Regions from separate parts of the Roseburia sp. MSJ-14 genome, predicted to be linked through region 2. Evidence: a T-box and tRNA genes for the amino acid it is inferred to sense, from the RefSeq annotation. Region 2 holds a T-box; the other holds one or more tRNA genes.
What was found. The T-box of region 2 lies ahead of KQI83_RS08020 (valine--tRNA ligase). A T-box ahead of a tRNA ligase gene usually reads a tRNA of that ligase, here a tRNA-Val.

Region 1: it encodes a tRNA-Val, which carries the amino acid that the T-box ahead of KQI83_RS08020 (valine--tRNA ligase) is inferred to sense. The anticodon was not compared.

The regions. Positions count from the first base shown of each region.
Region 1 is NZ_JAHLQD010000008.1:2,083-18,463, reverse strand. It holds gene KQI83_RS02525 (adenine phosphoribosyltransferase) at 1-126, opposite strand, end outside; gene glf (UDP-galactopyranose mutase) at 193-1,293, opposite strand; gene KQI83_RS02515 (hypothetical protein) at 1,465-1,635, shown strand; gene KQI83_RS02510 (NYN domain-containing protein) at 1,668-2,477, opposite strand; gene KQI83_RS17280 (DUF6774 domain-containing protein) at 2,607-2,702, shown strand; gene KQI83_RS02505 (hypothetical protein) at 2,723-3,190, opposite strand; gene KQI83_RS02500 (hypothetical protein) at 3,192-3,365, opposite strand; gene KQI83_RS02495 (hypothetical protein) at 3,471-3,824, opposite strand; gene KQI83_RS02490 (hypothetical protein) at 3,829-4,470, opposite strand; gene KQI83_RS02485 (hypothetical protein) at 4,480-5,295, opposite strand; gene KQI83_RS02480 (hypothetical protein) at 5,372-5,551, opposite strand; gene KQI83_RS02475 (hypothetical protein) at 5,553-5,801, opposite strand; gene KQI83_RS02470 (hypothetical protein) at 5,943-6,155, opposite strand; tRNA gene KQI83_RS02465 (tRNA-Met) at 6,307-6,380, opposite strand; tRNA gene KQI83_RS02460 (tRNA-Val) at 6,395-6,467, opposite strand; gene KQI83_RS02455 (Cof-type HAD-IIB family hydrolase) at 6,652-7,503, shown strand; gene KQI83_RS02450 (hypothetical protein) at 7,496-7,717, opposite strand; gene KQI83_RS02445 (phosphoribosylformylglycinamidine synthase) at 7,984-11,769, opposite strand; gene KQI83_RS02440 (LysR family transcriptional regulator) at 12,157-13,047, shown strand; gene KQI83_RS02435 (ATP-dependent DNA helicase) at 13,065-15,404, opposite strand; gene KQI83_RS02430 (HPr family phosphocarrier protein) at 15,522-15,749, opposite strand; gene larE (ATP-dependent sacrificial sulfur transferase LarE) at 16,131-16,381, shown strand, end outside.
Region 2 is NZ_JAHLQD010000019.1:84,553-100,933, forward strand. It holds gene KQI83_RS08010 (bifunctional folylpolyglutamate synthase/dihydrofolate synthase) at 1-122, opposite strand, end outside; gene KQI83_RS08015 (DUF342 domain-containing protein) at 201-1,559, opposite strand; gene KQI83_RS08020 (valine--tRNA ligase) at 1,756-4,404, opposite strand; T-box leader at 4,633-4,868, opposite strand; gene KQI83_RS08025 (ATP-binding cassette domain-containing protein) at 4,951-6,546, opposite strand; gene KQI83_RS08030 (radical SAM/SPASM domain-containing protein) at 6,557-7,558, opposite strand; gene KQI83_RS08035 (radical SAM/SPASM domain-containing protein) at 7,775-8,812, opposite strand; gene KQI83_RS08040 (PqqD family protein) at 8,805-9,080, opposite strand; gene KQI83_RS08045 (helix-turn-helix domain-containing protein) at 9,563-11,362, opposite strand; gene KQI83_RS08050 (TetR/AcrR family transcriptional regulator) at 11,499-12,137, opposite strand; gene KQI83_RS08055 (efflux RND transporter permease subunit) at 12,137-15,952, opposite strand; gene KQI83_RS08060 (aminotriazole resistance protein) at 16,141-16,381, opposite strand, start outside.

The sequences.
Region 1 (16,381 bases), on a different contig from region 2:
TAAAATTCCATCAATTGCAAGATGTAATCCATCTGCATCCTGCAAAATAGTGGTTATATCACGAAAGATAATTCCTGGTTCTGGAAAATCCGGTATACTTCTTACATATTCTTCTAATTTCTTCATTTTTTGTTCCTCCAAGCGTTTATTATATATACTTTTTCGTCATCCGTCAACTACTGCAACAGCCACTTACAATACTGCTTTTACACACTTTAATGCTGCTTCTATGGTATCATCCATATCATAGTATTTATATTGTCCAAGTCTTCCTCCAAAAATAACATTTCCTTCTTTTTTCGCAAGGGCACTGTACTTTTCGTAGAGGGCAATATTCTTTTCATCATTCATTGGATAATATGGTTCATCACCCTTTTTCCATGTTTTTGGATATTCTCTGGTAATAACAGTCTTTGGCTGTGTTCCGTATTCAAAGTGCTTATGCTCAATAATTCTTGTATATGGAACTTCATATTCTGTGTAATTTACCACCGCATTTCCCTGATGATTTTCTTCTTCTAAGACTTCGGTTTCAAATCGAAGGGAACGATACTCTAACTCACCATAACAATAATCAAAATATTCATCTATCATTCCGGTGTATACAATCTTATCTGCCATTTCCAGATACTTGTCCTTATTCTGCAAGAAGTCTTCTTCTAACTGCACTTCTGTTCCTTCCAGCATCTTTTCTACCATTTTGGTATATCCGCCTATTGGGATTCCCTGGTAATTATCATTAAAATAGTTATTATCATAGGTAAAACGCACCGGCAAACGCTTAATGATAAATGCCGGAAGCTCCGTTGCACGTTTTCCCCACTGCTTTTCAGTATATCCTTTTACCAGTTTCGTATACACATCCGGACCTACCAGATTAATTGCCTGTTCTTCTAAATTCTTTGGATTTTCTACAGAATATTCTCTCTTTTGTGCTTCGATTTTTTCTTTTGCTTCTTTTGGTGTTACCACTCCCCAAAGCTTATTAAAGGTATTCATATTAAATGGCATGTTATAAATCTCACCTTTATAATTAGCTACCGGAGAATTTGTGTAACGGTTAAACTCAGCAAACTGATTTACATATTCCCACACTTCTTTATTAGAGGTGTGAAAAATATGGGCACCATACTCATGTACCTGGATTCCTTCTATTTCTTTCGTATAAATATTTCCTGCAATGTGGTTACGTTTATCAATTACAAGACACTTTTTACCGGCTTTTTTCACCTCCTGCGCAAAAACTGCTCCGAATAAACCTGCTCCCACAATGACATAATCGTATTTTTTCATCTTATTTTCCTCATCATTTCATTTTCATAAATACAACATCTAGTATACCTTGTTTCTAATTCTTCTACAAGTGGTTTTTCTGCCCTGTTTTTTATACTCTCCGTGTCTTTTAGCACCTTTTTAACACCATATTTCCATCACTTCTGCTATAATATATTTGAGGTGATTAAGATGTCCTATAGCGGTACATTAGAAAAGAAGGATACAGAACTGTTAAAAAAACTGCAATCCGAAAACACACTTTTGCTAGAAGAAAACCGGAAATTAAATGATACCATCAGCTGGATGCATGACACCATCTGGCATCTGATAAGCACCCGACATACAGACCGAGATTGTTAGTACTAAGCAGGCTTAAACGCCTGCTTTTTGGGCTATCGTCCCTCGTTCTCTTCTTTTTTTCGTACTAATACAATCTTAGTAATTCCATTACTGGAATCGTCTTTTCTTGTCTGAAGTTCCGGAAAAGATTCTATCATCTTCCCAAATTTTGTATATCCATAGTTACGGCAGTCAAAATCAGAATACATCTTCTGTATCATATTTCCAAGCTCTGATAAATACATCCATCCTTCTTCATCTGAGTTTTCATCTAATAATGAGACAACGGTTGCCTTAATTGCCTGCAAATTGGTAATTGGTTCTGCCTGTTCTGTTTCCTGAATATTCTCATTCTCGTTCGTAACTACCTTAATCCGTTTCTTGGCATATACTTTCTGTGCCGGTTTCCTTCTCTGTTCCACTGCATTTTTGTATAATACATCCAATGTCTTAAACTGTTCACAGGCACGCACAAATGGTGTTGGTGTCTTACTCTCTCCCATACCTATTACATGCTTTCCTGACTCTCTTAAACGCATTGCAAGCTTGGTAAAATCACTATCTGATGATACCAGAATAAATCCGTCTACATTGTCCATATATAGAATGTCCATGGCATCGATAATCAATGCTGAATCCGAAGAATTCTTTCCGGTTGTATAACTATATTGCTGTATTGGTGAAAGTGCATTATTTAACAAACACTCTTTCCATGAATTTTTTAAATTGGAAGTCCAGTCTCCATAAATTCTTCGAATCGTTACATTTCCAAAAGACTGCGCCTCTTTCGTTACAATATCTATGTATTTTGACGATACATTATCTGCATCTATCAATAATGCATATCTTTTTTCTTCTTCCATATAGTCCCCTTTCTTTTAACTGTCAAAACAGTATCCTATATCTACTAAGCTTGAAAACACCTCTTCAAGCAGAAACTATTATACCACATTCTTCCAAGAGTTTGGTAGGTGCTTTGAAATGTTTTCACTATTTTTACACAACTTGGGGACACTTTGGAGACAATTCTGGCTCATGAAGAAGCATGTCAAAAAAATAATGTAACAAATAATGAGACAAATAGATAGAGGTAAGTGCCTGAAAAAGTCTAGGCACCTACCTCTATCTGCTTAAAAATGTCTTCAATTATCTTTAAAACTTCAAACATAAATGTTTGGGCATCCTTCAATCCACAACTAAAGGTAAGAAATAATTCCCTGTCTTCATAATCCATAATTGCTACGATATTATATAAATCCCGCATAAGCGCATTGGACTTGTAGGTTAAAATTGCAGCATTATGTTTCTCTCCTTTTTTCTCTAATAATTCTCCCATAGCAAATCCAGGTGCCATGCGCGCATAACTGTTTTGATATTCTTCGATTCTTTTTCCAACCTGCTGTGCCAGTAACTTATTTTGATTTTGCACAATTCCCAAAACAGCTTTTTTCTCCTGCTGGATAAATACACTGTCAAACTTCACATTGTTATAATATAGTTTCACTTCTTCCTCTGTCATGGATTTGAATCCATCCGGTAACTTAACAGAAATATTCTCGTATGTGATCTGCTCCATTCTATTTACTTGCCTCCCAGTCCGAATTATCATATGTTAAATCAACATCACTGTCCCCTGTTTTTACTAATTTTCCTGTATCGGAATTGTAAACGTTAATTACAACTTTCCATTCATCACTGTTCACTCCTGAGAATAATTGATACGAAGCACATAGAAATTCCGCATATCTCACATAAACTATCGCCTTATCTGCCGGGAGTTCCAAGTTATAGTATGCATTTACTTCCGTAAAGGAATCATTATGTTCCAGTCGATAGTTTTGGTCATACTCCTTAAACTATTCTTGTAACTCCTCCATCATTGTTCCACGGGAATCCATCCAATACTCTTGTTGTTTTTTATTAATTTCTACTGTTACTGTTCCATCCTCATTTTCGTATATATCCAAGCAGTTTCCACCATTTTTAATTTCTTCTACTGTCTCTTCCGCAGACTTTCCCGATATGTTAAGAAATTTTTGATTGAAATCTACTTTGATAATTTCTTCCTCACTGTTCTGAATCGTTTTTTCTGTTTTTCCGTCATTATTTATATTTTCTATATTTTGTATCTGCTCCTTGCCACAACCGGCTATCATAATCACAATTGCCATTAATAAAACAATCGTTTTATTTCGATATGTTCTCCTCATTTTTTTATTTACTTGCCTCCCAGTCTGAATCTTCATACCCAAAATCTTCATCGCTGCTCCCACTTTTTACTAATTTTCCCGTGTCTGAATTATAAATATTAATAGCTACTCTCCAATCATTAGTAGCAGCACCTGAAAAAAGTTGATAGGATGCGCACAAGAATTCTGCATACATTACATATACAATTGCCTTATCTGCCGGAAGTTTCAAGTTATAGTATGCATTTACTTCTGTAAAAGAATCATTATGTTCCAGTCGATAGTTTTGTCCATACTCTTGAAGCTGTTCCTGTAACTCCTCCATCATTGTTCCACGAGAATTCATCCAATACACTTGTTGTTTTTTATTAATTTCTACTGTTACTGTTCCATCCTCATTTTCGTATATATCCAAACAGTTTCCACCATTTTTAATTTCTTCTACTGTCTCTTCCGCAGACTTTCCTGAAATATTAAGAAATTTTTGACTGAAATCTACTTTGATAATTTCTTCCTCATTGCTCTGGATCGTTTTTTCTATTTTTCTGTCATTATTTATATTATTTATATTTTCTATATTTTGTATCTGCTCCTTACCACAACCAGTCGTACTAAACACAGCTATTACTAATAAAATTGCGACTTTATTTCTATATTTTCTTTTCATTTTTTCTCCCTATAATACACACAATCCCAAAGATGCACCACCAGTGGGTATCGCAAATATGATACCTCCGATACAAATAAGCCCACCTGCTACAAATGCAACATCTTGCCAATCACCATCTATATCTGCCAGCTTCGGTAGTTCAACTATCTCGGTCTCATATTCCGGCACCGGTGTTGGTGTCCAACCATTATCTTTTACCTTTTCTATACCAATTGCCGAAGTAATAGTACCTCCTCCGATTTTTGTTGCTACTGATTCTTCAAAAACTACTTTCTCGTATGAAAATGTCGTCTTTATAGCATATGTGGTATCTCCATCTTTATATTTACTTTGCATTTCCAGATTTCCACCCGAACTAAATTTTACATTTCCATTATCCGTTTCTCCGGAAACTTCCACATCCCCGTCCAATAATCCTCCACCAATTTTTATAGCATCAGCAAGTTCTCCTGGTAGTGAAATCTGCTTCAGTTTTAATCTTTGATCACTTATTACCAAATCAATATCTATGTCCGCATTATTATCATATTTTCCTGATACGGAATAATACTCTCGCTTTATTTTGGTGGCAACTGCCTCATCGCTTTCCACATAATTTTCTCTGGTATTTTTCAAAAAAGTTATTGTACTGGAAAGTAATCCTCCCATTCTTATATGCAGTCCCACATACAATTTTGCAATTTCTTCTAACTGACTTACTGTAGCACCACCACCTACTACCTCCGGAGCATTTACCTCTTTCTCTAACCAACTTTCCTTTAATGCTTCCATTTCTGTAATGGAACTATCTAATTCATTTACATCAATATCTATTTTTCCCATAACACACCCTCCCTAAAAAAGATACTCATCTGCATCATCAATTATTAATTCATTTTCTGCCATCTCTTTCACTCCCTTATCTATACCGTATATTTCTTAACTGTTTTCTCCAGTATTCCATTCGTTGTTCTCTGCTATATATTTTTCCTGTCACATCATCTAATTGCGTATAAAGCCTGTCCTGTTCTCTTACAATTATTGCTTTCGCATCTGACAGGCTATTATATGCATTGTTAAATTCTCCGCTGTTAAGCAAATCATTCAATTCCGGAATAATAACGAGATGCAATTTTTATTTGTGACATTTTAGGCACAATACCTACCAATCCCGCTTTTCTTACATCTTGTTTTATACCAAAAGTAGTCTGCAATGTTATGAATTTATTCTTCAAACATTCCAGACTACTTATTTGTTCTTCAATCTCATTTTTCTGACGTTGATATAACTCTATCAATTCTTCATTATCGCGTATATTATTTTTTATTTCCTGTTCTGTTATTCCCATTTTTCTCTCCTCATTCATCCATAATCTTTTTACATTCTACAACTTTTTATATAAATTTCAATAAGGTAAAGAAATTTTCTTGTCATTTGGGGAATTTCATTAAATATCATTTTCGATCTTAATATAATGTGATATTATAAATTATTTATTGTATTTTCCCAATTCTCTTACCACAGGTTCTCTTAGTTCTACAGCCTGAGAATGAGAAATTATCTTTAATATATCGCATGCACCGGTAATGGTATGATCCAGATATTCCAAACTCATTCTTTTATTTTCTCCATAATCGTTATTTAAAATATCTTCTAATGTTTCAGTAATTCTTTGTCTTAGATATTCTATATCAACTTCCATATTCTTTTCTCCGTTCTGTTAATATAGTTTCATTATAAAACGAAGAAAGTTAAAAGTTTACTGGTAATATTTTCCAGTTATTGTTTTCCATAAAACACAAATTTCCTATTGCATAAAAAAATAGAACCTAGAATCTTCTAGGTTCTTGACGTAGCGGAAGAGGGATTTGAACCCCCGACACCATGGGTATGAACCATGTGCTCTCGCCAACTGAGCTATTCCGCCATATTCGATATATATGGGACCTACAGGGCTCGAACCTGTGACCCTCTGCTTGTAAGGCAGATGCTCTCCCAGCTGAGCTAAGATCCCATGTGTTTGTGTTTGTCGTTCTTGACGACTGCTTGACTATTATACAATTAAAACCACACAAAAGTCAACCCCTTTTTTCAAATTTTTTGGAATTTTTTCATTTATTCCAACAACTCTTTCATTTTTCCCGTTTTTCGTGCTATACTAGCTACTAGAAATGTACTAAATTACATGGAGGTATCTTATGGAAAAACAATTTTTACTTGTAGCTCTTGACTTAGATGGAACTCTGTTTAATTCCAAAAGCTCTATTTCTGATGAAAATAAAAAAGCAATCAAAACTGCTGCCGCTGCTGGTACAATTTTTGTTATTGCAACCGGAAGACCTTACAACGGGCTTCCCTTAGAAGCCATGAAAGAATTAGGCATTCAATATGCAATTACTACTAACGGTGCTGCTGTATATAAAGTTCCAGAACGTGAATGTCTCTTTGAATGTTGTATGCCCTGGGAAGAAGCTACTACATTAGTGGATAAGCTATTAACTCTTCCCATCCATTTAGACCTTTTTGTAAACGGATGTGCCTACACCCCTGATATATGCAAAAAAGCTATCGAGAGCATGAATCAACTTCCAAAGGAATTAAAAGAATATATTTTATCTACCAGAACTATGGTACCTAATCTTACAGATAAAATACGTCAGCAAAAACAGGATATTCAAAAAGTGACTTTGAACTTTCCTGCCGACGAAAACGGTGTTCCTCTTTACCGTAATCAGGCCATGAATATTTTAAATACTTATCCGGATGTCTATTATCTTTCTGGAGGGTATGGTAACCTTGAATTTACGAAAAAGGGAATTTCCAAAGCGAAAGGTTTATCCTTTTTGTGCAACTATCTTAACATCCCTATCGAGCAAACCATTGCCTGCGGAGATAGTGAAAATGATCTAGATATTATAAAAGCTGCCGGACTTGGCATTGCTATGTCAAATGCGCCGGAACATGTAAAAGAACAAGCAACCGATATTGCACCGTCCAATGATGACAATGGTGTGGCTGCTATCATTGAACGGTGGATTTTAACTACTTAAACAAATTTATAAACTTTTGCCAAAGTCCGGTTTCTTCCGGCTCTTCTTCTACTACATGTTCAGCCTCCTGCACCTGAATTGCCGGAGTTTTTATCACGAACAATACGGAATCTACCTTTGTATTCTTATCGGATACAAAGGATTTTACTTCCGTTCCTTCCCCTGTAAGCTCCTCTATTTTTTCGTTAATTAAGACCGATTTGAGAATCATCAAAACACATATGGCACTTTGCAGATAAATATGATTTTTTTGCTTTTGTTATAAATCAAATTCAAGATGAATTTGTAGAAAGTTGTAAACCAATCCAGAAGAAAAGCTGTTGGAACAATTTGATCTTTTGTTTCATTCTTTTCAATTATCATAGGAAAGCCATGACTTTCACGTTTCAATGTAACACAGTATTTCCTATTGCATAGAAAAAGCCCTTGCAGAAAGTTTTTCCTCTCTACAAGGGCTTTACATTTCTAGTTATTCACTTCCTACTTAAAGTAAGCAACTCCACTTTCAAATATCTTCATATCCTGCTCACCATAGATATTAACAGCTACGCTGTCTCCTCTACGTTCAGAGTGTGCCATCTTTCCAAGGATACGTCCATCCGGACTGGTGATACCTTCGATTGCCATATAAGAACCGTTTACATTCCACTCTTCGTCCATAGTAGGCTGTCCGTTCTCATTTACATACTGAGTAGCTACCTGTCCGTTAGCAAAGAGTTTATCTAACCATTCTTTTGGTGCAACAAAACGTCCTTCACCATGAGAAGCAGGATTACAGTAAGTCTTTCCTAATTCTGCCTGTGCTAACCATGGGGATTTATTTGTTACTACCTTTGTATAAACCATCTTAGAAATATGACGACCAATGGTGTTATATGTCAAAGTAGGGGAATCTGCTGTCTGCTGTCTAATCTCACCATATGGTACTAATCCTAACTTAATCAATGCCTGGAATCCATTACAAATACCTAACATCAATCCGTCACGTTCCTGTAACAGTTTATTTACTGCTTCTGTCATCTTTGCATTACGGAATGCTGTTGCAAAAAACTTCGCACTTCCTTCTGGTTCGTCTCCGGCAGAGAATCCACCTGGGAACATGATAATCTGTGACTGTTCAATCGCCTTTACAAATTCATCTACAGAATCACGAATATCTGTTGCATTCAAGTTCTTAAATACCTTTACAATTGTATCTGCTCCTGCACGCTCAAATGCCTTTGCACTATCATACTCACAGTTTGTTCCCGGGAATACAGGAATAAATACTGTAGGTTTTGCGACCTTATTCTTGCATACATAGATACTGTCTGCCTTGAATACATCTGTCTTAACTTCTTCTTTTCCTTCTACTGCAACTGTTGGGAATACTTTTTCCAAAGTGCCTGTCCATGCCTCTAATGCTTCATCCATTGTGATTTCCATATCACCATAGATAAACTTCTTCGCATCGTTTACTTCACCGATTACTTTGCTGTCTGCGATTGTCTTAAGTACCATATCCACTTTATCTGCCGGTACTTCTGCTACCAAGTTACCGAATCCAGGTGCAAACATGCAATCTTTGCATACATCTGCATCTACGGTTACACCTAATTTATTACCAAATGCCATCTTACTTAAAGCAGATGCAACACCTTTTCCATCTAATGCGTATGCAGATACAATTGCTTTCTTCTGAATCAATTCATGAATTGCATCATATAATTTCATTACCTGAGCATAATCCGGTAAATCATATGCATCCTTTGCAATCTTGAAACTCATTAACTTGTTACCGGCTTTTTTCAGCTCTGGTGTAATAATATCCTGCTCTTTTGCAATATCAACTGCAAAGGAAACCAAAGTTGGTGGTACATCAATATCGTTAAAGGTTCCGGACATGGAGTCTTTTCCACCGATAGAAGGAAGTCCAAATCCAATCTGTGCATTGTAAGCTCCTAACAATGCTGCAAATGGCTGACTCCAACGATGTGGTTCTTCGCTCATTCTGCGGAAATATTCCTGGAAAGTAAAACGAATCTTCTTATAATCACCACCTGCTGCAACGATTCTTGCTACAGACTCTAATACTGCATATACAGCTCCATGATATGGACTCCAGGAAGATAAGTATGGGTCAAATCCATAAGCCATCATTGTTACGGTATCGCATTTTCCATTCATAACCGGAAGTTTTGCAACCATACTCTGTGTCTCTGTTAACTGATAACGTCCACCATAAGGCATGAATACACTTCCTGCTCCGATAGAGCCGTCAAACATTTCTACTAAGCCCTTCTGAGAGCATCCGTTTAAGTCGGATAAAGTAGTCATCCAAGCTTTCTTTACATCTCCGGCATTTAATGCTTCTTCTACGCCTGCAATTTCTTTCTTTTCAAAGAAGTTCTCTTCTTTTGCAGGAATATCAACAGCAACAGTTGTTTCCTGATGCGCTCCGTTGGTATCTAAGAAAGCTCTGGAAATATTTACAATTTCCTTTCCTCTCCACTCTAATACCAATCTTGGCTCTTCTGTTACAACTGCAACTTCTACTGCCTCTAAGTTTTCTTCTTTTGCATAATTTAAAAACTGCTCTACATCTTCCGGTGCAATTACAACTGCCATACGCTCCTGAGATTCAGAAATTGCGATTTCTGTTCCATCCAGACCTGCGTATTTCTTAGGTACTTTATCTAACTGTACACGAAGTCCGTCTGCTAATTCACCGATTGCAACAGAAACTCCACCTGCACCAAAGTCATTACATTTCTTAATAATATGAGCCACTTCTTCTCTACGGAACAAACGCTGAATCTTACGCTCTGTAGGTGGGTTACCTTTTTGAACTTCTGCACCACAGGTATCAATAGACTGGGTGTTGTGAGCCTTAGAAGAACCGGTTGCTCCACCACAACCATCACGTCCGGTACGTCCACCTAATAAAATAATAATATCTCCGGGATCAGAAGTAAGTCTTTGTACTGCACGTCTAGGAGCAGCTCCCATAACAGCACCAATCTCCATACGTTTTGCTACATAGTCCGGATGATAGATTTCCTTCACATATCCGGTAGCAAGACCAATCTGATTTCCGTAAGAACTATAACCATGTGCAGCTCCACGAACTAACTTCTTCTGTGGTAACTTTCCTTCCATAGTATCTTTTACAGATACAGTAGGATCAGCAGCTCCGGTTACACGCATTGCCTGATATACATAAGTACGTCCTGACAATGGGTCACGAATTGCTCCACCAAGACAAGTTGCAGCTCCACCAAATGGTTCAATTTCTGTTGGATGGTTATGTGTTTCATTTTTAAAGTTTACTAACCATTCTTCTGTTTTTCCGTCTACTTCTACCGGAACAACAATAGAACATGCATTGATTTCATCAGATTCTTCCTGATCGTCTAATTTTCCTTCTTTTTTCAGACGTTTCATTGCCATCAAAGCAAGGTCCATTAAACAGATAAACTTGTCATCTCTTCCTTTATATAATTCCTTATGGGTATTTACATAATCTGCATAAGTTTCTTCCATTGGCTTCTTATAAAAGCCTTCACCGAATGCTACATCTTTTAACTCGGTAGAGAAGGTAGTATGACGGCAATGGTCTGACCAGTAGGTATCTAATACACGAATCTCTGTCATAGAAGGATTACGCTTCTCTTCGTTTTTGAAATAATTCTGAATATGTAAAAAGTCTTTAAATGTCATAGCAAGTCCCAAAGAATCATATAATTCTTTTAACTGTGCCTCTGGCATATCTTTAAATCCATCAAATATTTTTACATCTGCCGGCTCATCAAACTTCTGTACTAAAGTTTCTGGTTTTACAAGGTCTGTCTCTCTGGAGTCTACCGGATTAATACAGTGATTCTTAATCGCCTCTAACTGAGCATCTGTAACTTCACCTTCGATTACATAGGTAGTTGCAGAACGGATAATCGGTTCTTCGTTTTCATTCAATAACTTCATACACTGTTCTGCTGAATCAGCACGCTGGTCAAACTGTCCTGGTAAAAATTCTACGCTAAAAGTCTTTGCATTTCCCAGTTCAAAGTTCTCTTCATATACATCATCCACAGGTGGCTCACTAAAAACAGTCATTAATGCCTTCTTGTAAGTCTCCTCTGAAATATTTTCAATATCATAGCGAATCAATACGCGCACATTCGTTACGGTCTTAATTCCCAAATAACTCTTGATTTCAGACTGCAACTCTTTTGCCTGAATTGCAAATGCAGGTTTCTTTTCCACAAATACACGTCTTACGTTGCTCATAAATACCTCCTGAAATAATATAAAATAAAACAAATCTACTTAGCCGTACCAAAACCCAGTCCGCCACTTTTCCTACAAACATGAAAACTGACATTCTTAGATTTTTCACCGCTTATTGCTACGCTCATTATATCGTGATTTTATCACTCCATAATTTCGTCGTTCGTTGAACACACAAGCATGTTCCTCTCACTTGCATTCATTATATCATACACACATATAATTAGTATAATTAATATATTTAATTTCATTTATAAGTATTGTTTCATTTTTGCCGCATATTTATTAGCAGGAATCCTAATTGACATACTTATAATTTCCACTTATAATTATTATAGCTATATTATATAATTATTATTAAAAGATATTATTAAAAGAGGGACGTCCATGGATATTAACTACGAGTTATATAAAGTTTTTTACTATGTAGCTTCTTCCCTAAGCTTTTCTGAAGCCTCCAAGAAGCTCTTTATTTCACAATCTGCGGTAAGCCAGTCTATTAAGACTTTGGAAAAGAAGTTAGAACACCCACTATTTATCCGCAGTACCAAGAAAGTACAGTTAACCCCTGCCGGTCAGATTTTACTAAAACACATTGAACCGGCTATGAATCTGATTCAACGTGGAGAAAATCAGCTACTGGATGCCAATACCCTTGGACTTGGTCAGCTTCATATCGGTGCCAGCGACACGATCTGTCGTTATTTTCTTGTTCCTTATATCAAACAGTTTCACAAGAAGTTTCCAAACGTTCCTATTAAAGTAACAAATGCTACTTCTTTAAATTGTGTTGATTTACTGGAACAGGGTAAAGTGGATTTGATTGTAACCAATTATCCTAATTCCCATCTCAATGGTTCGTATGTACAAAAGACCGTATCCACTTTCCGAGATGTGTTTATTGCTAATCCTGCCTACTTTAACTTAAGACAACAGGAAATTCCTTTTTCCGAATTAAATCAATATCCTATTTTGATGTTGGATCGCAAAAGTACCACCAGTGAATTTCTTCACAATATTTTCCTTCAACATCAATTAGAACTGATTCCGGAAGTAGAATTAAGTAGTAATGACTTGCTTATTGACCTTGCCAAAATTGGTCTTGGAATCGCCTTTATTCCGGACTATTGTCTTTCCAGAGACACACCGGAATTATATGTACTGCAAACCAAAGAAAAACTACCGGAACGTCAACTGGTCGCTGCCATTAATCCAATTCTTCCGGTTTCTGCTTCTACCGAAGAATTTCTAAAACTTTTACCAAATGTAAATGCATAAAATTCTGGAGTAACCTATCAGTTACTCCAGAATTTTTTTACTCTTTCCTGTACATTTTCTACTGTTACTTTCTCATAATCTGCCCATTCTCTTGGAAACATGCCGAGATATTCCCGTTGTAAAAAACGCTCATCCAATAAAACAATGACTCCCTTATCCTCCACCGTTCTAATAACTCTTCCTGCTGATTGCAGTACCTTATTCATCCCCGGATACCGGAAGGCATAGTCAAATCCTTCTCCATAACGCTTATCATAATAATTTTTCAATATTTCCCGCTCATTACTGATTTGGGGTAATCCCGTTCCCACAATCACAGCTCCTATCAGTGCCTCATTTTTCAAGTCAATTCCCTCCGAAAAAATTCCACCCATAACACAAAATCCTACTAGCGTATTTTCTCTTTCCATACGGAATGCTTCCAAAAATTCTTCTCTTTCCTGTTCCCGCATACCGCTTTCCTGTACAACACAGTCCATTTCTCCCAAATTCAGAGCATAAAATTTTTCCAATACCTGCCCCATCATTTTATAAGAAGGAAAAAATGCCATATAGTTTCCTTTTCTTCCCTGGGCTGTTTCGTAAATATAACGAGCTATCTTAGTAAATTCCCGTTCATTCCTTCTGGTATATTTACTGCTTACATCTGTACCAATTACCAATAAACGCTGTTCCTTTGAAAACACCGTTTTTGCATACACTGCATAATTATCCTCTTTGGTACTCAATAGTTTCTTATAATACTGAATCGGTAATAATGTTGCCGAAAAAAAGATTGTACTTCTTCCCTTATCCAAACATTCCTGCAAATTCACCGCTGTATCCACACAGTAAAGTTTTACCTTGAATCTTCCATCGGCTTCATGTTCCGTATATACAACATAATTTTCATCCACTCGCTCATACATATTTAGGAAATGGCGCAACTCTAAGTAAAACTCCTGTACCTCTTTTTTCTCCGGAAAAGAAATATCCTTTAAGAAAAACTCTTCTAATGCTGCTCCTAATTGCATCAGTAAAAAAACGAATGCCCCCAGATTGTCCAATATCTCATAATTGTCGCACTGTCGTTTCAATTCCAGCAAATGACTATTGCACTTTTCCAATGCTTTTACGCATTTTCTACTATGCTCCTTCATAATCTTCTTTACTTTTAGAAAGTCTTCCTTATAAAGAACTGCACTATACATTTCCCTGCCACGTTCTACCAGATTATGTGCCTCATCAATTAAAAATAAATATTCCCCCTTTACTCCCTCTGCAAAAAATCGTTTCAAATACACATTCGGGTCAAACACATAGTTATAATCACAAATAATATCATCCACCCATAAAGTAGTATCTAGACATAATTCAAACGGACACACCCGAAACTTTTCCGCCTGTTGAATCAAAACTTCTCTGGTAATATCACGTTCTGTTTGAATCAAATCAAATACTGCATCATTTACACGATCATAATGTCCTTCTGCGTAAGGACAGTGCACCGGATTACAATCCATTTCTTCACACATACATAACTTTTCTTTTGCAGTAATGGTAATAACTCGTCCCAGATATCCCTGTTTTCGAAGTAAATCAAAGGTTTCTTTTGCAACTGTTCTGGTAATGGTTTTCGCTGTCAAATAAAATATTTTATCTGCCAACTCTTCCCCTACTGCCTTTACTGCCGGAAAAACTGTAGTAATGGTCTTTCCTGTTCCTGTTGGTGCCTGAATAAAAAGATTTTTCTCCCGATTGATGGTACGATATACTCCAGCTGCAAGTTCTTTTTGTCCTTCTCGATACGGATAGGGAAACTCCAGTTTTTCAATGGATGTATTTCGCTCTATTCTTGCTTCATACTGAAAATTTGCCCATTTTTCATATAAGCCTACCACCATTTCAAACCATTCTCTGATTTCTTCAAAAGAATAACTCTGTTGAAATCTGCGAATTTCTTCTGTATCCAGGTTGCAATATGTCATCTGTACACGAATTTCCTCTAATTCCTGTTGCTTTGCAAAAATGTAAGCATAACACTTTGCCTGCGCCAAATGTACTTCTATTGGTGCCTCAAGTGCCTGTACATCCATATAAACACCCTTTATTTCGTCAATGGTGACTCCTGTTTCTTCTATTATAATACCGTCTGCTCTTCCTTCGATTAGTAGCTGATATTTTTCCTTCTGCAATTCTATCTTTAAAGGAACTTCCGGTTGATAAGAAGCCCCCATTCTTCGTTGAATTTTGCGGTGAATCCTGCTACCTTCCTGCATCGCTTCTTTCTGACCGCTTTTTCCTCTACGATTATCAATATCACCTGACCGCAGGACAAATTCCACCAGATTCCTTACCGAAATCTTGATTTGTTCCATTCCTTATCCTCGTACTTCTCTTTTTTATTTCTATGCACTAACTATAATACAAAAAAGATGCATAATAATATATTATGCATCTTTTCTTCTCTTTTGTCTATCTTTACATGTCCTAATTTAAGCTACACTGTACTTACTCAATACGTTTTCAAACTCCAAATCTTCTCCGCCATATTTTACGGTTAATTCCTTAGACATTCCAAGTCCCATAACTCCTAAAATTGACTTTGCATCAATTACAATACGCTGATAGGATATGTCAATGTCGAAGTCACAGTTCCCAGCTGCACGCACAAAATCTTGCACTTCTTCTGCATCTGTCAGTTTAATGATTCTTTCATTCATTTTCTTCAATCCTTTCTACATGCCCCCATCAAACTAAACAATAGGGATTATAGCATCTTTTTTCATTTTGTCAACTTTTCTGCGGTAAATTTTACCATGGTAACGTGCTAATTTTTACTGTTTTTTAAGTAAATACTATACACTTTTTGTCATATAAACATTTCACTTTTCACACCTTATTGAGAAATATTCCTATTTTTATTGTCAAAATGATTTGTTTTTTTTTTATTTTTGCCATGTTTTTATTCATTTATACAATTTTGTATTTTTTATAATTTTCCATTTCTTGACTATTTTATAATAAGAATCTATAATATTTCTTATCATAAAATACTATATGCTGTTAAAATATAAGTGGCTCAAATAGAAAGGAATTTTATTATGAACTTAGAAACTTTTTTTAATGAACATCCTTCCGTAGCCATTGCATTTTCTGGTGGTTGTGATTCCTCTTACTTACTTTATCAAGCCTCCCAGTATGCAACAGATGTTCATGCTTATTATATGAATACTGCTTTTCAACCCGCTTTTGAATTGGAAGATGCACAAAGATTTTGTGCGCAGTATCACATTCCGCTCACCGTTTTGTCATTAAATGTCTGTCAAAATCCAGACGTTGTTAGAAATGATTC
Region 2 (16,381 bases):
TTAAACTGATTTTGCGGATTTCCCAAGCGTTCCAAAAATGCCTTGGTATGTGACAAAGGATGTTTGGTTGTAAACTTTGGGATTCCTGCTATATAATCTATTATTTCTTCATATGTTTTCATAAAAAAATCACCACTTTCCATTATAATAAAGTGGTGATTTTATGCAAGCACATTTTGTATTGTTTTTTCGACATTTTCTTAAGATTCTAACTGACACATTACTATTTTATCCGGATTCTTTACAAACTCCAATCGTTCCTGCTCTTCTTTTACACTGATTCGTAAGTCATCCATTTCCACCCAGACTCCCGGATATACCTTTCCTTTTACGGAAATACTTCCGCCTTTTGCCCGTTGAATCTGATTTTCCAGTTTTTCAAGTTCTGCCGTATCGTTGGCAAGTAATGCACTGTCCCGAATCTTCACTCGCAACAATTCCGTTCTTCGAGGGTCATTCTTTACATCATTCAGTATTTTTAACCCTTCTTCGATTTTATATAAATTTTCCTGTTCTACCTCTATTTTGCTTCGTAAGATAGTGATACGTCTCATAACATTTGCATCATTTCCGATACGAACCTTTGTCTTTACTTCTCCGTCACTACCGATTGTCTGAACAGAAATGCTTTCAATTGCCCACACTTCTCCGCCTACAATACTTGCCTTTCTGCCATCCAAAATAATACTTCCACCACAAGAAACCTTGCAATTTAAAAATACATCTGCCTGTATGGAACCGTTTGCATGCACCTTGGTATACTCAAAGAACTTTGCTGTAATGTTTCCCCGGCTGGTAACACTTGCCCGGGACGCTCCCATTACACCACTTCTTAATACCACATCTTTACCGGCTTCTATCTGTGCACCCTCCACAATGCCATCAATGGTAATCGTTCCGGTGGCCTTAATGCTTACTCCAGAACATACTCCACCATGAATAATTACATCGCCTCTAAAATCAATATTTCCCACAGATAAATCTACGTCACCGCTTATCTCATATACCGGAAGTATGGTGATTCTTCCGTTCATCATCTCTATTTTTCCGTCAATCACCGCTGTATAAGTACTTCCATCCTCGGAACGTTCAAATCCTCTGCCTCGTAAAGGTACCTGATCTCTACCACGTTTTGCAAGGATTATCTTTCCTTTTACATTCATACCATCCTGCCCCTGATATGCTTTATGGTATTCTGCTATTACCTGACCTTTTTCCACTGTTTCTACCATTTTGATACTCCAGTAATCTACCGTTCCATCTGGTCGTATCTTAGGCTTTTTGCTAAAATCAAGATTAAATTTATAGTCATAATAGCCATCTGTACCATCCTGTGACTGACTTCCTTCGGCAATGAGAATTTCACGATCACATAGTTGTTTTTCCAGAAGCTCTTTCAAATTCTCTTCTATGATTCCAAAATTTACTCCCTTTTGCTTTAAAAACAGTTGTACCGTCTCCATATCTTTATAATTGTCCATTAACTCATACGGTATATATAGAAAGGCCTGCATTTCGTCATCACTAATTCTGACCCGTGGTTCTTTTGATGCTGCCATTTTTTTCCCTCCTATCACGTTTATTTGCAAAATAAGGCTATATATATTTTATATTAACAATTTTAGAACCTTTTTTCAATCTTTTTGTAAGATTTTGGTGTTTTTTGTCGAATATATTTTCTTTTATATGTTTTTTAGAAAAAAAGAGACTGTCTGTGATTTTCACACAACAGCCTCTTCCGTTTTACTTATAAAATTATTTCATCTGCGCCAGACGTTCTTCTACCTGCGCCATCATCTGTTCGTATTTTGCAAGTTTTTCTTTTTCTTCCTGTACTTTTGCTTCCGGTGCTTTGCTTAAGAACTTCTCATTGGAAAGCATTCCCTTAGAACGTGCTAATTCCTTGGTTAATTTATCTTTTTCCTTTAACAGACGTTCTTTTTCTTTTTCAAAGTCTACCAAATCTTCTAATGGTAAGTATACTACTGCACCCGGAATTACAACGGATACTGCGTCTTCTCCAATTCCATTTTTATCTGCCTGTACTTTCACTTCACTGGCACTTGCAAGCATACTGTAAGCACTCTTCATTGTTTCAAAAGTTTCTTGCAGGTTCTTATCTTCTGTTACGATAAAGACCTTTGCCTTTCTGCTTGGTGGAACTTCCATAGCAGTTCTGGTATTACGGATTCCTTTTACCAAATCCTTTACATGTTCTACTGCCACTTCCTCTTCCGGGAAATTCCATTCTTCGGTATACTCCGGCCACTGAGATAACATAATGGTTTCTTCTTCATCCTGAAGTGTACAGAAAATTTCTTCTGTAATAAATGGCATATATGGATGCAACAGCTTTAAGCCCTGAATCAATACCGTCTTTAATGTCCACATTGCAACTTTTGCAGATTCCGGATTTTCTTCTTTTTTGAAGGTTCTGGTCTTTGCAATTTCAATATACCAGTCACAGAATTCGTCCCAGATAAAGTCATATACTTTCTGAACGGCAATTCCAAGTTCAAATTTATCCATGTTTTCGGTTACATCTTTTGCCAATGTATTTACACGAGATAAAATCCACTTATCTTCCGGTGCTAACTTATCAAAGGATGGTTTTGTTAACTTCTCATCTCCAATATTCATCATAATGAATCGGGATGCATTCCATACCTTATTTGCAAAGTTACGAGAAGACTCTACACGCTCCCAGTAGAAACGCATATCATTTCCCGGTGCATTTCCTGTAATCAAGGTAAGTCTTAATGCATCTGCACCATACTTGTCAATTACCTCTAATGGGTCAATTCCATTTCCCAGAGACTTACTCATCTTACGTCCTTCTGAGTCACGCACTAATCCATGGAATAATACGGTATGGAATGGTGCTTCTCCCATCTGCTCGTATCCTGAGAAAATCATACGGATTACCCAGAAGAAAATAATATCATATCCGGTAACTAATACATCGTTTGGATAGAAATAATCTAAGTCTTCTGTTTTATCCGGCCAACCCAAAGTAGAAAATGGCCACAATGCGGAAGAAAACCAGGTATCCAAGGTATCCGGGTCTTGTGTCATATGAGTGCATCCACATTTTGGACACTTACCCGGATTTTCTCTTGCTACTACAAATTCTCCACAGTCATCACAATAATATGCCGGGATTCTGTGTCCCCACCAAAGCTGTCTGGAGATACACCAGTCACGGATATTGTCTGTCCAGTTAAAGTAAGTCTTATCCATACGTTCTGGAAGTAACTTGATTTCTCCGTTTTTTACTGCCTCTACTGCTGGTTTGATTAGCTCATCCATTTTTACAAACCACTGTTGTTTAATCATTGGTTCTACCGTTGTCTTACAACGATCATGAGTTCCTACGTTATGTGTATGTGGTACTACTTTTACTAATAAGCCCTGTTCTTCCAGCTCTTTTACCATAAGTTTTCTTGCTTCATAACGATCCATACCTTCGTATTTTCCACCATTTTTATTGATGGTTGCATCGTCATTTAATACATTGATTTCCGGAAGATTATGACGTTTTCCAACCTCAAAGTCGTTCGGGTCATGTGCCGGTGTAATCTTAACACATCCGGTTCCAAAATCCTTATCTACATAAGCATCAGCTACTACCGGAATTTCTCTTCCTACCAATGGTAAAATCAATGTTTTTCCTACGATATCTTTATATCTTTCATCATCCGGATTTACAGCTACTGCGGTATCACCTAATAAAGTTTCCGGTCTGGTAGTTGCGATTTCTACAAATCTTCCTTCTTCTCCTTTTACCGGATAATTGATGTGCCAGAAAAATCCATCCTGTTCTTCATGTTCTACCTCTGCATCGGAAATGGATGTTTTACATACCGGACACCAGTTAACGATACGAGAACCTTTGTAAATATATCCTTTTTCATATAATTTAATAAATACTTCCTGAACTGCTTTTGAACATCCCTCGTCCATGGTAAAACGTTCTCTGTCCCAGTCTGCTGAGGAACCCATTTTACGAAGCTGTTTTACAATACGTCCGCCGTATTCTTCTTTCCATTCCCATGCTTTTTTCAGGAAACCTTCTCTTCCAAGGTCTGCTTTATCAATTCCCTGTTCTTTTAAGGACTGGATTACTTTTACTTCTGTCGCAATAGAAGCGTGGTCTGTTCCCGGCTGCCACAATGCATTGTAACCCTGCATTCTCTTATAGCGGATTAAAATATCCTGCATGGTATTATCCAGTGCATGTCCCATGTGAAGCTGTCCTGTAATATTTGGTGGAGGCATCACAATGGTAAATGGTTTTTTACTTCTATCTACTTCTGCGTGAAAATATTTATTTTCTTCCCATTTCTGGTAAAGACGATCTTCTATGTCTTTTGGATCATAGGTCTTTGCAAGTTCTTTGCTCATGTTTTTTCTCCTTTTCTTTTACAAATCTTTCCTCAAATACTTCTTTCAATCGAGTGAGCTTGTCGGACTCTTTTGCGCCCGAGCGGTGTCGTTTCCGACTAAATTCTTCTCCGCGAGGTGCGTCTCTTTAGCGGAGCGTTTTTATATCATATGAAAATCATATACTTTCGTATTTTAATGCATCGAGTGTTTCATATGATATAAAAAATGCCCTTTACTGAAAACTCAGTAAAGGGCGAAAATCCGCGGTACCACCTTTATTCACATTACAAATATCATAATGCATCTCTCATATCCTGTAACGGGGATAACTCGTGAAAACCTACTTCGTCAAAAACTTCCACGGTTCAGTCCTCCGGTTCAAAAGCTACCTTCTACAATTCCTTCTTCAAGCGACCTTCCAGCCGATGAATCGCTCTCTCTTTCAAGGGTAATTGTGTACTCCTCTTTCTCACTACCTTTTAAATATATTTTATATATTAAGAGTTAAGTTTGGAATTGTCAAGGTTTTCTTGTGTATATTCATCTATCTTTTATAAATATTTCTTATACGTATTCTTGTATTGTTTCATAATCCCCACTTGCTATTAACCTGCCTTGCTTAATAAATAAAATTTCATCAAATTGTCGTAAATATTCCTCCTCAATATCGTGAGTTACCATTATAACTGTTTTATTAGAATCCATTATCTTACTGGTTATATTTCGAGTCATTTTATAATCAACCCCCGCAAACGGTTCATCTAATATACAAATATCTGCATTTTCAACGTATAATCTTAAAAATCCTATTATCTTTTTTTCGCCGCCGCTTAATAAATTACAATTTTCTATTTTCCTAACGCTACTTCTATTTCTGATATTATCTGGCAGTAAATTGATATCATATGCCCCAAACAAAGAAACATTATTTTCAAAGTTATCACTAAATATTATATCTTTTTGTCCAAAATAACCAACTATATTTGACTTATCATAATTCTTCACATCTAATCCATCGATAAGTATTTGTCCCTTATCAACATTAATTTTTTGCATTATTGCTTTAATTATCGTTGATTTTCCAGATCCACTATGTCCGATAATTGCATATTTTTTTCCTTTTTTAAAAGAAAAACTAAAATCTTTTAAACTAAAATCTTTGTAATTTACAACAATATTATTACAAGTTATTTCTTCCTTAAAGTTATACAACAAGGTTTTCTTATCCTCATTATGTCCTTCTAAATATGCACATACCTTTTCTCTTATATTTTTAGTAGAATTAATAGCATCAATATCATACAAAAAAGATTCTAATGGTCCTACAAAACATTCCACATATGCAAGCGCTGATGTTGCAGTTCCCAATGTTATATTCCCTTTTATAAATAAATATCCTATAATGCCAAATATAATAATATGAACAATATTAATTGCTCCTCCGCTCAAAGAAAGAGAAAGACACTTTCGTCTTCCATAATTCATTCTCATACCACTAGTTTTGTTTAATTCACTATCATGATGTTTAACAACAGCATCTCGCGTCCTTACAGATAAAATAGCATGATTTTCATACAATTCCTTAACTAATTCTACATACTTTCCCATCTGTCTCAAATATTTATTTCTACTATCTGATAACTTACCTGCCATTATCTTAGGAACAAATACAACAACTATTGATTGTATAAGAAGTACAATTCCAATTTTATAATCAATCATAATAAAAATTACTACACTATATATTATAACCATTAAAATAGACTTAACTATATCTAAGGCTGGTGTCAAGTAATCCTGTTCAAGTGTTGTAATATCATTTCCTTGTAATGAAATATATTCTCCCACACTTTTTTTCGAAAATTCATTATTTTCCATTTTTGAAATAACGCTAAAAAAGTCTCTTTTTAATTTATTTTCAAATTCTATTGCTGTTCTCCATACATACCTCTCTGAAATATAACTGGCCACTTCACTAATAGCAATTACAACAATGTATGCTCCAACTAAAAAGAGCACAAATTTTAAACCATACACCTTAGCTTTATCAAATAGTAATTTCTGCAAATATGGTACTATTGCTGTAGTAAGCACATATAAAAAATAAAACACTATTTGCAATATAATATATTTTCTGACGTATTTCATATATTTTTTCATATTTTCACCTTTAATCGTAAATTTCGCTTCTTATATTTGCTAATTCACACTCAATATTCTTTCTATTATTTAAAATAATTCCATTATCATCAAAATTTGTTAACGGACATCTATGACAATATTTTCTATTATTACATTTTTCACATTCATCTAAATCTTTCCATTTAATATTTTGAATACTATTCAATTTACTTGAATTATTCCATATATCAAATATATCACTATCAAATATATTACCAACAACATATTGATATTTTATGCAAGGTTTTACATTGCCTTTACTATCAATAACAATTGAATTTCTGCATTCCGAACAAAGTAGCTCATTTAAATTAGGCAAAACAAATTTTTTTTCTTTTAATCCATCTAATACCTTTAAAACTTGTTTAAATTCATCTTTACCTAATCTACATTCATTTTGCCAAAATTTTCTCTTAACCTGTGGTACAATATCATAATCTATCCTATAGTTATATCCATCCTCAATTGCGAATTTATACACATCTATAAAATTCTTATAATTATCCTTCAAAATACATGTTTTAATTTCAACACTAATGTTCGATTCTTTTAACATATTCAGATTAAATAGAGCCTTTCTTAACGAACCTTTAGTCCTTGTGATTTCATCATGTATTTTTTCTTCCATCGAAAAAATTGTACTAGAAAAAGAATTTATATTATAACCTACTAACTTATTAACAATTGTTTGATTTAGTAACGAAGCATTAGAAAATAAATTTAATTTAAATCCCATACTCCGGGCTTTTTCTATTATATCAAATATATCCTTTCTTGTAAAAATTTCTCCACCAGTTAGCGTTAATTGGTATACTCCTAATTTTCTTAGTTGTATAAAAATATCATATATTTTTTCTGTAGGCAGAATACTTTCTTCTCTTCCTTCTAAATAACAATGTTTACATTTCCAGTTACATTTATTAGTAATTTCTATAATTGCATTTCTCATATATCTTTTTTCTATACTTATATCTTCAATTTTCTTAAACATAATAACTATCCCTCTCAAACAATAAAGGCACAAGATAATTATCTTGTGCCTTTATCATATACACAAACATTTTATGTACATCAAATATCATTATTTTATACAACACTTACTAATTAAAATGGTAAATTAACATGTGTTGAACTACCACTACATCTACATTGTGGTTCTACAACAGTTCCCCCCTTTTTCTCTTTTTTCTTTGTTACAACTGGTTTTTCATACTTCTTCATATAAGCATCCTCCTTTTAATATTTTATATCTAATATCAGCATGTTGACATGCTAATCTAGATTTTCTCATTACATCCCCTTCTTCAAGCTGGGATATTCCTGGACATTTCAAACAAAATCCTTTTTTCTTACACCCTTTGCAAGAACTCATATCACCTAATTTTAAATTTCTTATATATTTTAATTCAGCTGAATCATTCCAAATTTCTTCAACTGTATTTTCATATATGTTCCCACATGATTTTGCAAAGGTATCACATGGATATACATCACCTTTACAATTAATAAATAATGAACTCCTTAATCTATTACAAACATAATCTTCATCAGATAATTGATTTTTCTTTAACAAACCAAGACTCTTATCCTTAAAAACATTTGTTAATTGCCCCCCATTTAGCCTTAATTTTAAATTTGATTTATTGCCATCATTCTTTTGCGTAACAATTGTTGACAATATATAATCGATTTTTCTTTCTTTACAAAATTCCTGTATATTTTTATAACAATTAAAATTTTTTTTCATAAGTACAGTTTTTATCTCTACATTAATCCCATATGCAATTAATAATTCTATATTTTGAATTATTTTTTTTAGGCTTCCTTCTATCCCCATAATTTGATCATTTATACTCTCATCCAAAGAAAAAACTGTACATGATATTTTATTTATGAATAATTCTCTTAATTCTTTAATAGAATTCTCATCAAGTAATGTAATATTAGAAAATAATGTAACATTAAATCCCATTTGTCGTGCCTTTTTTATTATACTGAAAATATCTTTTCTACAAAATATTTCCCCTCCTGTAAAAGATAAATCATACACTCCTATTTTTCTTAATTGATATAGTAAATTAATTATTTTATCATAACTCAATCCTATGTTATCATGATTCGGAATATAACAATGTTCACATCTTAAATTACATGTGGAATTAACCTCAATTCTCACCTCAAATAATTTTTCTCTTTCAGCTAAATAATTTGTAATATATGCTAAACTCATTTTTTCTTTACACATTTACTACTACATCCTCATCTATTAATTCTTTTATAAACTCCTCAGTATCTTCGAATACTACATCATATTCCGTTTCATATTCAATGCTAATTTTCTTTACAGTCTGTTGAAACGAATTTTCATCTAAAACAAGGCTTTCCCAAATTCTTTTGGACACCCCTTCAAAATAGAACCATTTAGAACTTCTATGATTAAATATATATACTAAATCTAAATCTGGTTCAATCTGCCAAGATATACTTTTAGAACATCTAATGTTTCCAAACATTTTTCAACTCTCCTCATACAAAATTTATAAACCTCTATAAATACTATTTACAAATACACACTATCCATTACAATAATGTTACCATTATAAAACTCCGTTATATATTTCTCCTTTTCACCAATATTCACTTTACAAAGCACTATCTGTATCAGCGTTTATTGATTTTTATTTTAAACTCTAACGCATAAAAATAACATGACGTTTTCGGAAAATTATCTTTCCCAAAACGTCATGTTATTTTTTCTTTTCCTCCCTTATAATCAGCTACATTGAAACTTAACACAAATGAACACCGGAAGGAGAACTTACTTATGATGAAAACACTCACAAAAAGACTTTTAACACTTATGTTTACCGGATATTTACTTTTATGTCCAATTATAACTGCTCAAACAGCTAACAATAATCCAGCAGTTTCATCCCCATTAGATAATATGGACGAAACATTTCTTCTTTGTCACTGATACCACTTCTTATTTGTATCAATTTGTATCAAATTTTTTTTCATAATATTCTTTACATATTTTATGATTACTCTTATTTTCAAACAAATCTGTTAAGTAAAAGACTTTGATATATAAATTGTCATAGTCTTTTTTCTTTTCCGGCATCCATCTTTCTAAATTCCACGCAACTAAATTCACACACTCCGCAAGCATCTGTCCATCTTGATTTTTTATAGTTTCTCTAATACACTCTTCTACCAATTGCATACTTTTCTCATATTCTTTAATATCAGAATAAATAACAGCTAATTTTTTTTTCAAAACTCCAATTTCATACCATGATGAAACACTTTTTCTTGCATCATTTTTTAACACTTTTTCAATAACTTCAATTGCACCTGAATAATCTTTGCTATTTTTCAGATAATCCAGAACTATATTTTGAATAATTTCTATTTCCGTTTTTGTATAAAAACGCTCTATTTTTTCGTCACTTGGTATAGTATATTGTAATACTTTTTTTAATTCATCTTTCCCCTGGCTTAACTCTAAAACGCCTTCTGCCTTTTTCACAATAATCTCCATAAAATCAATATACTGCCGATTCTGCACTTCGCTCATATCTAAATGTCCTTCTAATTTCTTTAATAGTACCTTGGCTTCTTCAGTTTTTCCATCAATAATAGCTAATCTTTGTTCCGACATTAAAAGAAAATCACTATAATCATCTGTAACTATCTGACCCCAATAATACCCCACATTTATTTCTAACTTTTCTGCTAATTTTAGATAATTCTTTTTGCTCGCTGCTCTTTTTCCACTTTCAATTCTTGAATACGTCTCAACTGCACAAACTCCTTCACTTAATTCTTCCTGCGTTAATCTTTTTTGTTTTCTTCCTGTTGCCAAATATTCATTCATCAGACATATTCGTTCATTCCCACTATACCAATTTTCCAGTCGAAATTCTGTTGATGCACCGTATTGCTCCATAATACTCACTAATGCTTCTCTTTGTTTTTCATAAATTCTTGCTGTTTCATCCCCTCTTTTCTTCAAATCACAAATTAAAAGTCGTAATACTTCTGGCATATCATAAATTTCCCGTGTACTTTTTAATAACTTTAAGGCTTGTTTTTCTTTCCATATTCGTTCCTCTACTGACATTTCTTCATTCAATAACAATATTTCTGTGCACACAAGGCGAGAATATACCTTTACCTTCTCAAATATATCATCTATTTTTTTCTCTACATATCTTTCTAATTTTTCAAATACCCCTTTTATCTCCTTATTTCTTACTAATTGGGTTTTCTTTTTCCCATACAAATACAGCAAAATTAAATTAAATTCATCTGAACTAATTAAACTTTCTCCATCCCATTCCTCAATTGAAGGAATGGTATATGTAATTGCCTTCGTTATACATTCGTAAAATTTTGAAACATTGTTTTTGCCCTTAAGTGCAATAACTGCATCTAAATATGCATTGTATTGTTCCTGTAATATTTCATTAATTATTACATTTCTTTCTTCACTCTCTTTACGTAGCCTCTTCACTTCTTCCCACTTCTGCTCTCCTATTGCGTCAGATACTTTCTTCTTCCACTCGTAATATTCTGCATCTCGTCTAGAAAGCATAATATTAACTCTGTCTGCTGATTTTCCAAGACGCTGTAACAAAGTATAAAATAATAGGCTATCTACTACATTTTTTCCCGATTCATACTTCGACAATGCCGATACCGAACAAAGCCCATAGCACAACTCTTCCTGTGTAACTCCCAATGTAGTTCTAACATTATATATTATCTGCCCACTTTTTATCCTTTTCATCGGAAACATCTCCTCGCCTTCTATATTGCACCTGTTTTTATCATATCTACATGAAAAAAAATTGTCAATAACACCATATAACCAAAAAGAGACTACTACTCACTCAAAAGTAATAGTCTCTTTCCTCTCTTAAATCTTAATTCAACAACTTTATCATATTTTCATAGGCAACTTCTTTGGCTTTCTCACTATCTACTCTTGCATAGATTCCCTGATAAGTAATATAAGTGGCATACCCCATCACCTGTGATATGATTGCAGTCTGTATTTTATAGTAGTCTGTTTCCTGAATCAGATTTTCTTTTCTTGCCAGCTTTGCAACCTTTTCTACCAGTTGTTTTACAATGCCAAAACACTCTTCATGTTTTTTCATTTCCGTTAACATTTCACCACCATTGGTAGTATCCTCATGCAGTATCTTTATAATGACTGCAAATCCTCGGTACTTTCCAAACACGGAATCCATCAGTGCAAATCCGGTCATGATAATCTCCCGGAAACTACGCTCACTCTCTATCAGTTCTGCAATCATTTTTACATGCTTTTTTCCTTCATATTCCAATGCCCCGGCAATAATCTCTTCTTTGGTAGAAAAATATTCATACGCAGTTCCTTTTCCAATGCCTGCCTTTGCCGTAATTTCTGATACCGTAAGGCTGTTTAATCCTTTTCCGGAAGCAAATAACTCCAACACAGCTTCAAACATTGCCTTTACTTTTGGCGGATATTCCTCTGCCCAAAATTCTTTTTCATAACTTTCCACAAAACTTTCCATTAGATTTCTTCCTCTACCATACTCTTATTACTATAAAACAGGTCATAGATACACGGCACTACAATAAGTGTCATCAGTGTTCCATATATCATACCACCAATTGTTACTACCGCCATTGGTCTTGACATATCAGAACCCATATCATGTCCAAAAGCTGTGGTTGACATAGCAAGGATTGTGGTCATTGCCGTCATAAGTATCGGACGAAGACGTGTTTTTCCTGCGGTAATAATAGCTTCTTTTTTCTCCATTCCGCCTCGGCGAAGCTGGTTGATATAATCTACCATTACGATACCGTTATTTACAATAACACCTACCAGCATAATAAATCCAATCATTGCAATAATACTGATTTCATTATTGGTAAAGAATAATGCCAAAAATCCTCCGGTCAATGCTAGTGGAATGGTAAACAATATGATAAACGGTGCTTTTATGGATTGGAACTGTGCCACCATAATCAAGTAAATAAATGCAATCGCAAGCACTAACATTAACATCAACTGTTCCATTGCTTCATTAATATTTTCATCTTCTCCCTGCATTTCAATAGAATATCCATCCGGGCACTGATATTTAGCTAATGCATCTTTTACATCACTTCCTACCAATCCTACGTTATATCCATCTGCAATAGAAGCCTTTACACTAATATAACGTTCCTGTCCTTCTCTGCTAATGGTACTTAATCCTTCTGTTTCTTCAAAATCTGCCACATCACTCAGCGGTATTTGAGACTCTTCTCCTGTCTCCTTATCTGTATAGGAAAAGGTGAGATTTTTCAGTGTTTCAATACTTGCATTTTTCTGCTCTACCGATTCTAAATAAACATCATAATCTTTGATATCTGTTGATATGGTTGCATCTGCCTTGGTATCTTCCATCTGGGCATACACTAACTGATAAATCTGTGCCACCGTCATTCCATATTTTGCTGCTTTTTCCTTGTCTACGGTAATGCGAAATTCCGGTGTGGTTTCCTCTACCCCATCCGATACTTCTGTGGTTCCTTTTACGCCCTTAACAATTTCCGCTACTTCTTTTGCCGTTTTTTGCAAGGTATCCAGATCTCTACCTTTAATCTGAATCGATAATCCTTCTCCCATTAACGAAGTCATATCCATAGAAGATGCATTGGCAGTAATTTCACCATCCATATCTTTCGTCATATCCATTATCATAGCAGCAATTTCTTCATTACTGTTCTTTTTATCATCCTTTAAAATCAAATACAAGGTAACATCGTTTCCACTACTTCCGCTCAATGACAGGGTGGTTCCTCCACCTGCCATGGCACCAATAGATTCCACATCATCAATGGTCTGTATCTTTTCTGTTACTTTATCTGCTAACTCACAACTTTCTGCAAAGTCTGCATCCTTTGGTGGTGTTACGGTTACTGTCATCTGTGTACTTTCCATATCCGGGAAAAATGCAGTTCCCTTTGACATGGATGCAAATGCGCTCACTACCAATAACACTACCATTGCAAGTAAGACTAATGGTTTTACATGCAATAACTTTTCTAATAATGCACCATATACATTCTGAAACTTCTCAAACCAAGGATGTTTGATATCCTTGGTTTTTGTCAGCATTTTAGAGCCCATCATCGGCACAAAGGTAAGGGCTACGATAAGACTGGCAACTAATGCATAAGTAATGGTAAGTCCCATATCCACAAACAACTGTCTGGTGATTCCTTCTGTAAATACGATTGGTGCAAATACACAAACAGTTGTCAAAGTAGATGCTGCGATTGCCCCACTTACCTGTTTTGCTCCTTCAACTGCGGCCTTTTTCGCCGGTACACCTTCGTTACGCATACGATAAATATTTTCGATTACTACAATGGAGTTATCCACCAGCATACCAATTCCAAGTGCCAATCCCGATAAGGAAATCATATTTAAGGTTACGCCACTAAAATACATGAGTACAATAGCGAAAATAACAGAAATCGGAATAGATACTGCAATTACCAATGTTGGTTTTATATCTTTTAAAAACAGCACCAGTATAATAACTGCCAAAACCGCTCCGTAAATCATATTATTCATTACGGAATCTACAATCATGTCGATATAAATACCCTGATCCATCAACACAGATACATGGAGGTCTTTATTGGTTTTCTGTAAAGATTCTATTTTATCATATACACGGTCTGTTACATCTCCGGTGGAATATCCGGTCTGCTTTTCAATTGAGAGCATAACGCCGGGGTTTCCATCTACTTTTGCATAGGAATCTGCGGAATCATCTACCACTTCAATGTCCGCCACATCAGATAAATGTATGGTATCTACGCCTTCCATTCCTAAATCCATTAATACCATACTTTTCAGTGCATCTACACTATCTACTGCATCTCCTACACGCACCATATACTGAACACCGTCTTCATTGATATATCCTGCCGGCATGGAAAAATTCTGTGCTGTCAGGATTCCGCTTAAGGTATCCATGGTAAGAATCGTATTCAAATCTGCTGCTTCATACGCACTGTCCTTTTTCTCTTCAAATTCCTGCTTTGCCTGTGCTAACTTCTGTTCGCCATTTATCAACTGGGCAGATGCATTCCCCATCTCTAAAATCCCGGATATTTCACTGGAATTAATCGTAGAAAGTGCATCGCTTAATGATACTTTTCCTGCCTGAATATTATTAAGAGCTGTCTGAATCGTTGCAATCCCACCATTTACTTCTATCAGGCTCTGTTGTGCCTGTGCAAGGGTCTGGGTAATATAAGAAAGCATTTCTTCATAGGAATCTCCATTTGTAGTTCCGGTTCCAGTCTCCGGTAACATCCCTTCCGGAAGTTGTCCTAAAAGTCCTTGTATATTCCCCTGCAACTGTGCTAACTGATTTTGTATTTCTGTGGTATCTTGTCCACTCTGTTCTAACTCAGCCAGACTATTTTGAAGCTGATTTCTGGTATTTATCATATCCTGTATCTGTTGCTGAATTGACTGCAATACCGGAATTCCGCTTTCCAAAAGGCTCTTGGTATTTTGTAACTCTGAAAGCTTCGCTTTTAATTCTGCCTCTGTCTGATACAACTCAAGCTGTTTTTGAGTAATCTGTGTCTTTGCATCATTAAGCTGTCCTGTCATAGCATCCTGACCACTTGCAAGCTTATCTTTTCCGCTGTCTATTTCTCCTTGCGCAGAATCCATTTCTTCTTGGGCTTCCGAAAACTTGGCATCTAATGCAGCTGTAATTTTTGCATTAATTGCATCAATCTTTTCCTGATTTAACGTGACCTGAATAGATTCTTCTGCCGTTCCGGTTGCAGATACAGAGGCAACACCTTCTACACTTTTTAATTCCGTAATTAACTCATCATTGGTATAATCACTTAACTCAAGTGTATCCATTCCTTCTACATCCACTGTTGCAATCATAATTGGCATCATATCCGGATTGATTTTCATAATAATCGGATTGCCTACGGTATCCGGCCAATAACCCTTAATCTGATCCAGACTTTCTCGCATTTCCACGGTAATGGAATCCATGTTGGCAGTCTGCTCAAATTCCAAAATCACCATGGACATATTATTTGAAGAACGTGATGTAATATTTTTAATATTGGATGTACTAGCCATAGCACTCTCTACCGGCTCTGTCACCACACTCTCCACTTGTTCCGGACTCGCTCCGGCGTAACTTGTAATTACAATTGCATATGGCATATTCATACTTGGTAACAGATCCGTGCTCATCTTACTTAGTGACACAAATCCCAGAATAATGACTAATACAATTCCCACGATTACGGTATAAGGTTTCTTTACACTGAATCTTGACATCCACTTTCCTCCTTAATTTTCTATAAATTGTTTCCCGACCGACCAGTCAGTTTTCTTTATTATAAACATATTTTTTGTCAAAAATCAAGCTATTGCGCGGAGCGTTTTTAATGTAATAGGACGCAATTTCCAATTGCACAAAAAAGGAGCTGTTTCCAGCTCCTTTTCACGCGCGTATTCATTACTTCTTATATATACGGTACAATGTTTCTTATATTTTTCATTCTCTTCGCAAGTAACAAAATAACAAATGGTGTCAATGTAATTGGTACAACATCGGCAATACCAATCCATAAAATACAATATACATATCCCAATCCTGTGAAATAGGAAAGTGAAATACTGGTAGTAAGAATCATCAATACTCCAAATAAAATACTCCAGAATAAACTTACTCCTATAAACTTTCCTTTTCCTTTCTCAATTAAT